2 regions of the Streptomyces sp. NPDC002057 genome follow, and region 2 is predicted to be linked to the other one. Evidence: predicted binding sites of a transcription regulator. Region 2 holds the regulator's gene; the other holds the start of a gene.
What was found. Region 2 encodes HrcA, which represses chaperone genes, less so after heat shock. Its sites were predicted from a motif close to TTNGCACTCNGNNNNNCNGAGTGCNAA; they were not measured.

Region 1 (6,016 bases), on a different contig from region 2:
ACGTCACGACCGGGGGCAACGGCGCGTTCAGCTTCAAGGCCACCAACTACGGCGACGGCTCCTGGGCGCTGGTGAAGCAGTCCGCGAACGGCTACTTCTACAGCGAGACGAAGGTGAAGTACATCGATGCGCGCTGACCTCCGGCGGACCGGCCTCCGCAGGCCCGCCGCCCCGCTCACGACGGGCCTCACGGCGACCGTCGCCACCGTCCTCACCACGGCCCTCGCCGCGGGACTCCTCCTCGGCGCCACCGCGGCCCCCGCGGCGGCCGACACCCCGTCCCCGATCGGCATCGGCCCCGTCTCCACCGACGCCTACCAGCGCGGTGCCTTCCAGGTGAGCGCCTGGACCGACGCCCCCGGCGTCACGGTCACCCAGGTCTCCGCGACGCTCCGGAAGGGCGACACCGTCGTCGCGGAGATCCCCTCCGTCCCCGAGTTCACGTGGAACAGGGGGCGCTTCGGAACGAACCACGACCCGCTGAAGCTGACCGAGGACGGCGGCGCGGTGCCCGCGCTCGGCCGGTACGCCGTCGACGTCACGGCCACCGACTCGCGCGGGAACCGCCACACCCGCACCGACGCCGGCGTCCTCGACTTCACGCTCATGCCGCAGCTGGAGTTCGGCCTCTCCGCCCCCGGCTGGGACGACCGCAACGCCGTCCCCAGCGGCACCCTGACGGGAGTCCAGCCCGGCTCCGGCGACATCGTGCCCCTCAGCGGCCGCGGCGTCGACATCCGGCGGACCACACCTCCGGAGAGCCCGGTGCAGTCCCCCGTCACCACGGAGACGGGCGCCTACACCGGCGAGGCGTACGGGGACGTCAGGCCGGGCGACACGTTCAAGGTCGCCTTCGCCGAGGACAGCGACGAGGTGCACGGCAGCGTCTCCTACGACCACAGCCTCCACACCTACCGCCCGCACGTGGTGACCGTGAAGGCGAGCGTCGACCGGGCCCGTGTCCTCCCCGGCCAGCACGCCGTCGTCACCGGCCGGATGACCGACCCGCAGAACGGCGGCGCGCCCCTCGCGGGCCAGCAGGTCAAGGTCGGCCCGGGCGCGCTCCAGTTCTACGACTCCGCCTACGCCAAGGTCGTCACGACGGACGCCGACGGACGCTTCACGGCGAGGATCCCCGCCCTCCCGGGGCCGGCCGGCGGCTGGTCGGCCGTACCGGTCGACCCGTACCAGCGCTTCAGCGGTGATGTGGGCGGCCCGCTCGCGAACCCGCAGGAGGCGAGGATCATCCTCGGCTCTCGCGTCCTGTCGAACGAGGGCAGGGTGAGCGTGACGAGCACCCTGCGCGCCACGTACGACCTCAAGGCCTCCTTCGACGCCCAGGCGGTCTACCTGGAGGTCTCGGCCGACGGCCGGACCGGCTGGCGGCAGGTCGGCTCCACGAAGGCGAACGACTACTACCCCACCACGACCGTCACCGCGACGAGCCGCGGCGGCCACTACCGGCTGCGGCACCCGCAGTCCGACGTCTTCACCGAGGCGGTGAGCGGCGTCTTCCGCCTCGTCCGCACCGAGGCCCGGATCACCGGCATGAACGCCGGCCCCGAGCCGGTCCGCAAGGGCGCGTACGTCACCGCGACGGGCACGCTCCAGCACCACACGAGCGGGGCGTGGCGGGCGTACGGGAACGGGGCCGTGGCCCTGCAGTTCCAGGCGAAGGGCTCGACGGCCTGGCGCCAGGTCGCCACCGGCCGCTCGACCGCCGGCGGAAAGGTCTCGCTCCGGGCGAAGGCCACCGTCGACGGCACCTGGCGGCTGCGGTACTACGGCGACGCCACGCACTTCCACGCGCCGGTCCCGTGGGCCGACTACGTCGACGTGCGCTGACCGTACGCCGACCGTGGGGCCGACCGTCCACTCCGGGCGGCCGGCCGTCCACCCGTAGAGCCGGGAGACCGGAAGAACGGGAGACCGGAAGACCGGGAATCCGGAAGACCGGGAATCCGGGAAACGCCCGAGGGCGGCACCCCCGTCAGGGGTGCCGCCCTCGTTCTGTTCTTCGCGTTCAGCGATGAACCACCGATCCCGGAGGATCAGAAGTCCATGTCGCCGCCCGGCATGCCGCCGCCGGCCGGCGCGGACGCCTTCTCCGGCTTGTCGGCGATGACGGCCTCGGTGGTGAGGAACAGCGCGGCGATCGACGCGGCGTTCTGCAGCGCGGAGCGCGTGACCTTCGCCGGGTCGATGATGCCCTCGGCGATGAGGTCGACGTACTCGTTGGTCGCGGCGTTCAGGCCGTGGCCGACGGGCAGGTTGCGGACCTTCTCCGCCACGACGCCGCCCTCGAGGCCGGCGTTGACCGCGATCTGCTTCAGCGGGGCCTCAAGGGCCAGCTTCACGATGTTCGCGCCCGTGGCCTCGTCGCCCGAGAGGTCGGCCTCGAGCTTCTCGAAGACCGAGGAAGCCTGGAGCAGGGCCACGCCGCCGCCGGCGACGATGCCCTCCTCGACGGCCGCCTTCGCGTTGCGAACGGCGTCCTCGATGCGGTGCTTGCGCTCCTTGAGCTCGACCTCGGTGGCGGCACCGGCCTTGATGACCGCGACACCGCCGGCGAGCTTCGCCAGGCGCTCCTGCAGCTTCTCGCGGTCGTAGTCGCTGTCCGAGTTCTCGATCTCGGCGCGGATCTGGTTCACGCGACCGGCGACCTGCTCGCTGTCACCGGCACCGTCGACGATGGTGGTCTCGTCCTTGGTGATGACGACCTTGCGGGCGCGGCCCAGCAGGTCGAGGCCCGCGTTCTCCAGCTTCAGGCCGACCTCCTCGGAGATGACCGTGCCGCCGGTGAGGATGGCGATGTCGTTCAGCATCGCCTTGCGACGGTCGCCGAAGCCCGGGGCCTTGACCGCGACGGACTTGAAGGTGCCGCGGATCTTGTTGACGACCAGGGTCGACAGGGCCTCGCCCTCGACGTCCTCGGCGATGATCAGCAGGGGCTTGCCCGACTGCATGACCTTCTCCAGGAGCGGGAGCAGGTCCTTCACGGAGGAGATCTTGGAGTTGACGATCAGGAGGTACGGGTCGTCGAGCGACGCCTCCATACGCTCCATGTCGGTGGCGAAGTACGCCGAGATGTAGCCCTTGTCGAAGCGCATACCCTCGGTGAGCTCCAGCTCCAGACCGAAGGTCTGGGACTCCTCGACGGTGATGACGCCTTCCTTGCCGACCTTGTCCATCGCCTCGGCGATGAGCTCGCCGATCTGGGTGTCGGCGGCGGAGATGGAGGCCGTGGAAGCGATCTGCTCCTTGGTCTCGACATCCTTCGCCTGCTCGAGCAGGGCGCCCGAGACGGCCTCGACGGCCTTCTCGATACCGCGCTTGAGGGCCATCGGGTTGGCACCGGCGGCCACGTTGCGCAGGCCCTCGCGGACGAGCGCCTGGGCGAGAACGGTGGCGGTGGTCGTACCGTCGCCGGCGACGTCGTCCGTCTTCTTGGCGACTTCCTTGACCAGCTCGGCGCCGATCTTCTCGTACGGGTCCTCGAGCTCGATCTCCTTTGCGATGGAAACACCATCGTTGGTGATCGTGGGGGCACCCCACTTCTTCTCGAGGACGACGTTGCGACCCTTGGGGCCGAGGGTGACCTTGACGGCGTCAGCGAGCTGGTTCATGCCGCGCTCGAGACCGCGCCGGGCCTCCTCGTCGAACGCGATGATCTTGGCCATGTGAAGTGGTCCTCCCGGACATGGGGTGGATAACGCTCCAGGACCGCGCCGACGCCCGCGACGGACGGCCTCCGCGTGTTCCGTGTGGTTCCTTGCCCCACCCGGCCGGCGGCCTCGTCTGCCCGATCCTCGTAGCACTCTCACCTTCCGAGTGCTAACGCCAATGATTAGCACTCGCCCTAGGAGAGTGCAAGCGACTCTCACGTTTCGGGAGGTGACGGAGGGGGCGCGCGGGGGCGGCTCGACGGCGGTCGTGGCCGGTCAGAGCCGGTGCGGACGCCGGGAACGCGTGAGGGGTCCACATCCCCTCAGGGATGTGGACCCCTCGACGGCGTTGCGTCGGTGGCCGATCGCGCCGCGCTCAGACGGCGAGCTTGACCATGTCCGCCTGCGGACCCTTCTGGCCCTGCGAGATCTCGAACTCGACTCGCTGTCCCTCTTCGAGGCTGCGGTAGCCATCCATCTGGATCGCGCTGTAGTGGACGAATACATCCGCACCACCGTCGACCGCGATGAAGCCGTAGCCCTTCTCCGCGTTGAACCACTTGACGGTGCCCTGAGCCATGCCTAACTCCCCTATTACTGGCCCTTGCGCGGGACCCGCACTTCGCGGACCCGGGTCAGACCCTCGCCGGAACGCGTCGACCGCGGCTGAATGTATCTGCCCAACTGCCCTCTGCAACAGGTCATTCGAGCGAGAATTCTGGGCGCCATGGAAAGGCGAATTGGGGAGAATCCCTTGAATTCCTGGGCAAGTCGGGCCCGGCAAAGCGTGCAGAAGGTACACAACGCGCACACACTTTGGCTGCTTCTTGTCGCGCAGGGACGCATTCTCATATGCGTCCGGCATGAGCAGCGGAGGGGACTTCCCCAACTCTACCGCGCTCAACCATACAGAATTGCCCCTTCCGCTTATTGACGCGGAAGGGGCAATTCAAGAAAGACGGGACAGCCCGCGCGGCACGGCACCGGGCCGGTACCGCGCCCGGCGGTCAGCCTCCGGCGACGGCCGGGATGATCGAGACGCCGGCGCCGGCCGGGGTGGCCGTCTCCAGACCCTGCTCGAAGCGCACGTCGTCGTCGTTCACGTAGACGTTGACGAAGCGGCGCAGCTTGCCCTGGTCGTCCAGGACGCGGGCGGCGATGCCCGTGTGGTTCTTCTCCAGGTCCGCGATGACCTCGGCGAGGGTCGCGCCCTCGGCCTGGACCTCGGACTGTCCGCCCGTGTAGGTGCGGAGGATGGTGGGGATGCGGACGTTCACGGCCATGTCTTCGGAACCTTTCGGTGGGCCAGGAGTGCGGGCGGGCTCAGAGGGCCAGGCCCGCGTCGCGGAACGCGTCCAGGCTCGGGCGGATGGTGACGGTCGCCTGAGAGGTGTCGGCCACCGCGTCCAGGGTCTTGAGCCCGTCGCCGGTGTTGAGCACGACGGTGGTCAGGTTCGGGTCGATCAGCCCGGCCTCGACCAGCTTCCTCGTGACGCCGACGGTCACGCCGCCCGCGGTCTCGGCGAAGATGCCCTCGGTCTGCGCGAGGAGCTTGATCGCGTCCACGACCTGCTCGTCGTTCACGTCCTCCACGGCGCCGCCGGTGCGGCGGGCGATGTCGAGGACGTAGGGGCCGTCGGCCGGGTTGCCGATGGCGAGCGACTTGGCGATCGTGTTCGGCTTCTGGGGCCGTACGACGTCGTGGCCCGCCTTGAAGGCCACCGACACCGGGGAGCAGCCCTCGGCCTGCGCGCCGAAGATCTTGTACGGCTTGTCCTCGACGAGGCCCAGCTTGATGAGCTCCTGGAGACCCTTGTCGATCTTCGTGAGCTGGGAGCCGGAGGCGATCGGGATGACGAGCTGGTCGGGGATGACCCAGCCGAGCTGCTCGCAGATCTCGTACGCCAGCGTCTTGGAGCCCTCGCCGTAGTACGGGCGGAGGTTGACGTTGACGAAGCCCCAGCCCTCGCCGAGCGGGTCGCCGATGAGCTCGGAGCAGAAGCGGTTGACGTCGTCGTAGTTGCCCTCGATGGCGACGAGGTCACCGCCGTAGACACCGGCCATGACGACCTTGCCCTGCTCCAGGTCGTGCGGGATGAACACGCAGGAGCGGAAGCCGGCGCGGGCGGCGGCGGCGCCGACGGCGCCGGCCAGGTTGCCGGTGGAGGAGCAGGAGAGCGTGGTGAAGCCGAAGGCGCGGGCGGCCTCGATGGCCTGGGCGACGACCCGGTCCTTGAAGGAGTGGGTCGGGTTGCCGGAGTCGTCCTTGACGAAGAGCCTGCCGGGGGCGACCCCGATCTCGCGGGCGAGGTTGTCGGCCTGGACGAGCTTGGTCCAGCCCGGGTTCAGGT
Region 2 (6,016 bases):
CCTCGACCTCATCTACGGCACGCCGGGCGAGACCGACGACGACTGGCGGGCCTCGCTCGACGCGGCCATCGGCGCCGGACCCGACCACGTCAGCGCCTACGCGCTGATCGTCGAGGAGGGGACGCAGCTGGCCCGCCGCATCCGGCGCGGCGAGGTCCCGATGACCGACGACGACGTGCACGCCGACCGCTACCTGATCGCCGAGGACGTCCTCTCCGGGGCCGGGTTCGAGTGGTACGAGGTGTCCAACTGGGCCACCTCGGAGGCCGGCCGCTGCCTCCACAACGAGCTGTACTGGCGGGGCGCCGACTGGTGGGGCGCGGGCCCCGGAGCCCACAGCCACGTCGGCGGCGTGCGCTGGTGGAACGTGAAGCACCCCGGGACGTACGCGGCCGCCCTCGCCGGAGGGAAGTCGCCCGGGGCCGGGCGGGAGCTGCTCTCCGATGAGGACCGGCGGGTCGAGCGGATCCTCCTCGAACTGCGGCTCCTGGAGGGCGTGGAGCTTTCGCTGCTCAAGCCGGCCGGGCTCGCGGCCTCCCGCAAGGCGCTCGCCGACGGGCTGCTCGACGCCGAGCCGTACGCGGCCGGGCGGGCGGTGCTGACGCTGCGGGGGCGGTTGCTGGCGGATGCCGTGGTGCGGGATCTGGTGGATTAGGGCGGCTACCGGTGGCGCGGGCCCTCGGTAGGGCCCCGCGCCGTTGGGAGGGCCAGGGGGAGAGACGTCGGCCGGCGCAACGAGCCGGCCAGAGGTCAGGGCGCGGTCACGTGGTCGATCAGCCGTTCCACCGCGCCCAGCAGCTCCGGTTCCAGGTCCCGGTAGCTCGTCACCCTCGACAGGATGTGCTGCCAGGCCGCGCCCGTGTTCTCCGGCCAGCCCAGGGCCCGGCACACGCCCGTCTTCCAGTCCTGGCCGCGCGGGACCGTCGGCCAGGCCGGGATGCCGAGCGAGGAGGGCTTCACCGCCTCCCAGACGTCGATGTACGGGTGGCCCACGACCAGGACGTCCGGCGAGGTCACCCGGGCCGCGATCCTCGACTCCTTCGAGCCCGGGACCAGGTGGTCCACCAGGACGCCGAGGCGGGCGTCCGGCGCCGGGGCGAACTCCGCGACGATCGCCGGCAGGTCGTCCACGCCCTCCAGGTACTCCACGACCACGCCCTCGATCCGCAGGTCGTCGCCCCAGACCCGCTCCACGAGCTCCGCGTCGTGGCGGCCCTCGACGTAGATCCGGCCCGCCCGGGCCACGCGCGCGCGGGCCCCCGGCACCGCGATCGAGCCCGAGGCCGTACGGGTCGGACGCGCGGGAGCGGCGGACGGGCGGACCAGGGTCACCACGCGGCCCTCCAGGAGGAAGCCGCGCGGGTCCAGCGGGAACACCCGGTGCTTGCCGAAGCGGTCCTCCAGGGTCACCGTGCCCGCCTCGCAGCCGATCACCGCCCCGCAGAAGCCCGTCGTGACCTCCTCGACGACGAGGTCACGGTCGGCCGGCACCTCGGGAACGGGCGCCGACTTCTTCCAAGGGGGTGTCAGATCCGGGTTGTAGCTGCGCATTTCGGTGACGTTAGGCCACCGGGAAGCGGCGTGCCAGTTCCTCCCGCTGGAGTCGTACGAACGCGGCGTCCACCACCGCCCCGTGCCCCGGCACGTACAGCGCGTCCTCGCCGCCGAGCCGCAGCAGCCGGTCCAGCGCGTCCGGCCAGCGGGCGGGGATCGCGTCCGGGCCCGCCTGCGGCTCGCCCGACTCCTCGACCAGGTCGCCGCAGAAGACGACCTCGCGCGAGCCGGGGACGAGGACCACCAGGTCGTGACCCGTGTGGGCGGGGCCGACGTTCGCCAGGAGGACCTGCCGGTCGCCCAGGTCGAGCGTCCACTCGCCGGAGACCACGTGGCGCGGGGAGACCAGGACGTCCACCGCCTCCGCCGCCGCCGACGCGTCGAGACCCTGCCGTACGGCGTCCCCGCGCAGCGCCTCCCGCTCCCGCTCCCGGCCGAGCAGCTCGTCGGAGCCGACCGCGCCGAAGACCTCCGCGCCCGCGAACGCCGCCGTGCCGAGCACATGGTCGAAATGCGGATGGCTCAGTGCGATGTGCGTCACTCTCCGGCCGCCCGTGAGCCCCGTGATCTGGGTCCGCAGCTCGGCGCCCTCCGCGAGCGAGGAGCCCGTGTCGTACAGCAGCACGCCCCGTTCCCCCAGTACCAGTCCGACCGTGGCGTCCCATCCCGGCAGCCGTCGCCGGCCCACACCGTCCGCGAGCCGCTCCCACCCGTACGCTTCCCAATCCACGTCCATGCCGCGACGCTAACCGATGGGGGCACCGCCGCCTTGCCAGGAGCGACGCCCGCCGCCGTACACTGGCCGGGGGGTCGCTGGCACTCGAAGAGGGTGAGTGCCAAAAGCGGAGCAACCGGAACGACGACGACAGCTGGAGGTGCGCACCATGCTCAGCGAACGCAGACTCGAGGTCCTGCGCGCCATCGTCCAGGACTACGTCGGGACGGAGGAGCCGGTCGGCTCCAAGGCGCTCACCGAGCGCCACAAGCTCGGCGTCTCGCCCGCCACCGTGCGCAACGACATGGCCGTGCTGGAGGAGGAGGGCTTCATCGCCCAGCCCCACACCAGCGCCGGCCGCATCCCGACCGACAAGGGCTACCGCCTCTTCGTCGACCGGCTCGCCGGCGTCAAGCCGCTGTCGACGCCCGAGCGCCGGGCCATCCACAACTTCCTCGACGGCGCGGTGGACCTGGACGACGTCGTCGGCCGCACGGTCCGCCTGCTCGCGCAGCTGACCCGGCAGGTCGCCGTCGTCCAGTACCCCTCGCTGACCCGTTCGACCGTCCGGCACGTGGAACTGCTCTCGCTGGCACCCGCCCGCCTGATGCTCGTCCTCATCACGGACACCGGCCGGGTCGAGCAGCGCGTCATCGACTGCCCCGTGCCCTTCGGCGAGACCTCGCTCGCCGATCTGCGGGCCCGGCTCAACAGCCGGGTCGTCGGCCGCCGGTTCGCCGACGTGCCGCAGCTGGTGCAGGACCTCCCCGAGTCCTTCGAGGAGGTCGAGGACCGCGCCACGGTCTCGACCGTGCTCGCCACCCTCCTGGAAACCCTGGTCGAGGAGCACGAGGAACGGCTGATGATCGGCGGCACCGCCAATCTCACCCGCTTCGGCCCCGACTTCCCCCTGATGATCAGGCCCGTCCTGGAGGCGCTGGAGGAGCAGGTCGTGCTCCTCAAGCTGCTGGGCGAGGCCAAGGAATCGGGCATGACCGTACGCATCGGGCACGAGAACGCCCACGAGGGGCTGAGCTCCACGTCCGTCGTCTCGGTCGGCTACGGTTCGGGCGGCGAGGCAGTCGCCAAACTCGGCGTGGTCGGACCGACCCGCATGGACTACCCCGGAACGATGGGAGCGGTACGCGCAGTGGCACGTTACGTCGGACAGATCCTGGCGGAGTCGTAAGTGGCCACGGACTACTACGCCGTACTCGGCGTGCGCCGCGACGCGTCCCAGGACGAGATCAAGAAGGCGTTCCGGAGGCTCGCGCGCGAGCTGCACCCGGACGTCAATCCCGATCCGAAGACGCAGGAACGCTTCAAGGAGATCAACGCCGCCTACGAGGTCCTCTCGGACCCGCAGAAGAAGCAGGTCTACGACCTGGGCGGCGACCCCCTCTCGGCCTCCGGCGGAGGCGGCGCGGGCGGGTTCGGGGCCGGTGGCTTCGGCAACTTCTCCGACATCATGGACGCCTTCTTCGGCACGGCCTCGCAGCGCGGCCCGCGCTCGCGCACCCGCCGCGGCCAGGACGCCATGATCCGTCTGGAGATCGACCTCAACGAGGCCGCCTTCGGCACCACCAAGGACATCCAGGTCGACACGGCGGTCGTCTGTACGACCTGCTCGGGCGAGGGCGCCGCACCCGGCACCTCCGCGCAGACCTGTGACATGTGCCGCGGCCGCGGCGAGGTCTCGCAGGTCACCCGGTCCTTCCTGGGCCAGGTCATGACCTCGCGCCCCTGCCCGCAGTGCCAGGGCTTCGGCACCGTCGTCCCGACCCCGTGCCCCGAGTGCGCGGGCGACGGCCGGGTCCGGTCCCGCCGTACCCTCACCGTCAAGATCCCGGCCGGTGTCGACAACGGCACCCGGATCCAGCTCGCGGGCGAGGGCGAGGTCGGCCCCGGCGGCGGCCCCGCCGGCGACCTGTACGTCGAGATCCACGAGACCCCGCACGAGACCTTCCAGCGGCGGGGCGACGACCTGCACTGCACGGTCACCCTCCCGATGACGGCGGCGGCGCTCGGCACCAAGGTGCAGCTGCAGACCCTCGACGGCCTGGAGGAGATCGACGTCCGTCCGGGCACCCAGTCCGGCCAGTCGATCCCGCTGCACGGCCGTGGCGTCACCCACCTGCGGGGCAACGGCCGGGGCGACCTGATCGTGCACGTCGAGGTGCAGACCCCGGGCAAGCTCGACGCCGAGCAGGAACGACTGCTGCGCGAACTGGCCAAGCTGCGCGGCGAGGAGCGGCCCACCGGCCAGTTCCAGCCGGGGCAGCAAGGGTTGTTCTCACGGTTGAAGGACGCGTTCAACGGGCGGTAGGCCCGGCGGAACGGTTCAGGGAGGGGCGGCACTCGCACAGGCGGGTGCCGCCCCTTCCGTATGGCCTCGTGACCTGACGTACGGATTCGGCCCCGAAGCAGGGGCATGACACGATGCCCATATGTCCACCACCGCACTGAACGATCTCTCTCGGTTTCCGATCGTGCAGGCCCCCATGGCGGGTGGCGCCTCCTGCCCCGAGCTGGTCGGAGCCGTCTGCGAGGCCGGGGCGCTCGGCTTCCTGGCCGGCGGGTACAAGACGGCCGGAGGCCTCTACCAGGAGATCAAGCAGGTGCGCGGGCTCACCGCACGCCCCTTCGGTGTCAACCTCTTCATGCCACAGACCGGACGGCCCGCCGACCCCGCCGCCGTCGAGGTCTACCGCCACCAGCTGGCCGGCGAGGCCACCTGGTACGACGTCCCGCTCGGCGAGGCCGACGACAGCCGCGACGACGCCTACGACGCCAAGCTGGCCCTCCTCCTGGAGGACCCGGTCCGCGTCGTCTCCTTCACCTTCGGCTGCCCCACGCCGGAGGCCCTGGCCTCCTTCGCCCGCGTCGGTACGTTCACGATCGTGACCGTCACCTCCGCCGAGGAGGCCCTCGCCGCCCAGCAGGCCGGCGCCGACGCCGTCTGCGTCCAGGGCGTCGAGGCCGGTGGACACCAGGGCACCCACCGCGACGACCCGGCCGACGACGGCGCCCCCGGCACCGGACTGCTCGCCCTCCTCACCCAGGTCCGCGAGAGCGTCGCCCTGCCGATCGTCGCCACCGGCGGGATCATGCGCGGCGCCCAGATCGCCGCCGTCCTGGCCGCCGGGGCCGACGCGGCCCAGCTCGGCACCGCCTTCCTCCGCTGCCCCGAGTCGGGCGCCCACCCGCTGCACAAGCGGGCCCTGACGGACCCGCTGTTCACCCGGACCGCCTTCACCCGGGCCTTCTCCGGACGTCCGGCGCGCGGCCTGGTCAACCGCTTCATGCGTGAGCACGGGCCGTACGCCCCCGCCGCGTACCCCGAGATCCACCACCTCACCGCCCCGCTCCGCAAGGCCGCCGCCACCGCGAACGACGCCCAGGGCATGGCCCTGTGGGCCGGGCAGGGCCACCGGCTCGCCCGTGAACTCCCCGCCGGGCAGCTGGTCGAGGTGCTGGCCACCGAACTCGACACCGCCCTCTCCGAGCTGGCCCCCAGGAGCGCCTCATGACCGCACCCGTCTTCGTCGTCGACGCCGTCCCCGGCGCCGGAAGCTTCCTCCTGGACGGCCCCGAGGGCCGGCACGCCGTCTCCGTGAAGCGGCTGCGGGAGGGCGAGGAGCTCGTCCTCGCCGACGGCCGGGGCCGCTGGGCCGCGTGCGTGGTGCTCGCCGCCGAGGGCAAGGACCAGCTGACCGTGCGGGTCGACGCGGTCCACGAGGATCCCGA

Region 1: a site for HrcA is predicted at 3,848-3,874, ahead of groL (chaperonin GroEL). Genes of this name have one in related genera too.

Annotation. Positions count from the first base shown of each region.
Region 1 covers NZ_JBEOXR010000023.1:57,234-63,249, reverse strand. Annotated here, with positions in the region: gene ABT129_RS19490 (hypothetical protein) at 1-137, shown strand, start outside; gene ABT129_RS19485 (hypothetical protein) at 127-1,845, shown strand; gene groL (chaperonin GroEL) at 2,052-3,680, opposite strand; gene ABT129_RS19475 (cold-shock protein) at 4,042-4,245, opposite strand; gene ABT129_RS19470 (MoaD/ThiS family protein) at 4,673-4,948, opposite strand; gene thrC (threonine synthase) at 4,989-6,016, opposite strand, start outside.
Region 2 covers NZ_JBEOXR010000018.1:70,110-76,125, reverse strand. Annotated here, with positions in the region: gene hemW (radical SAM family heme chaperone HemW) at 1-655, shown strand, start outside; gene ABT129_RS16800 (DUF3097 domain-containing protein) at 751-1,551, opposite strand; gene ABT129_RS16795 (MBL fold metallo-hydrolase) at 1,562-2,290, opposite strand; gene hrcA (heat-inducible transcriptional repressor HrcA) at 2,439-3,458, shown strand; gene dnaJ (molecular chaperone DnaJ) at 3,459-4,595, shown strand; gene ABT129_RS16780 (nitronate monooxygenase) at 4,717-5,799, shown strand; gene ABT129_RS16775 (16S rRNA (uracil(1498)-N(3))-methyltransferase) at 5,796-6,016, shown strand, end outside.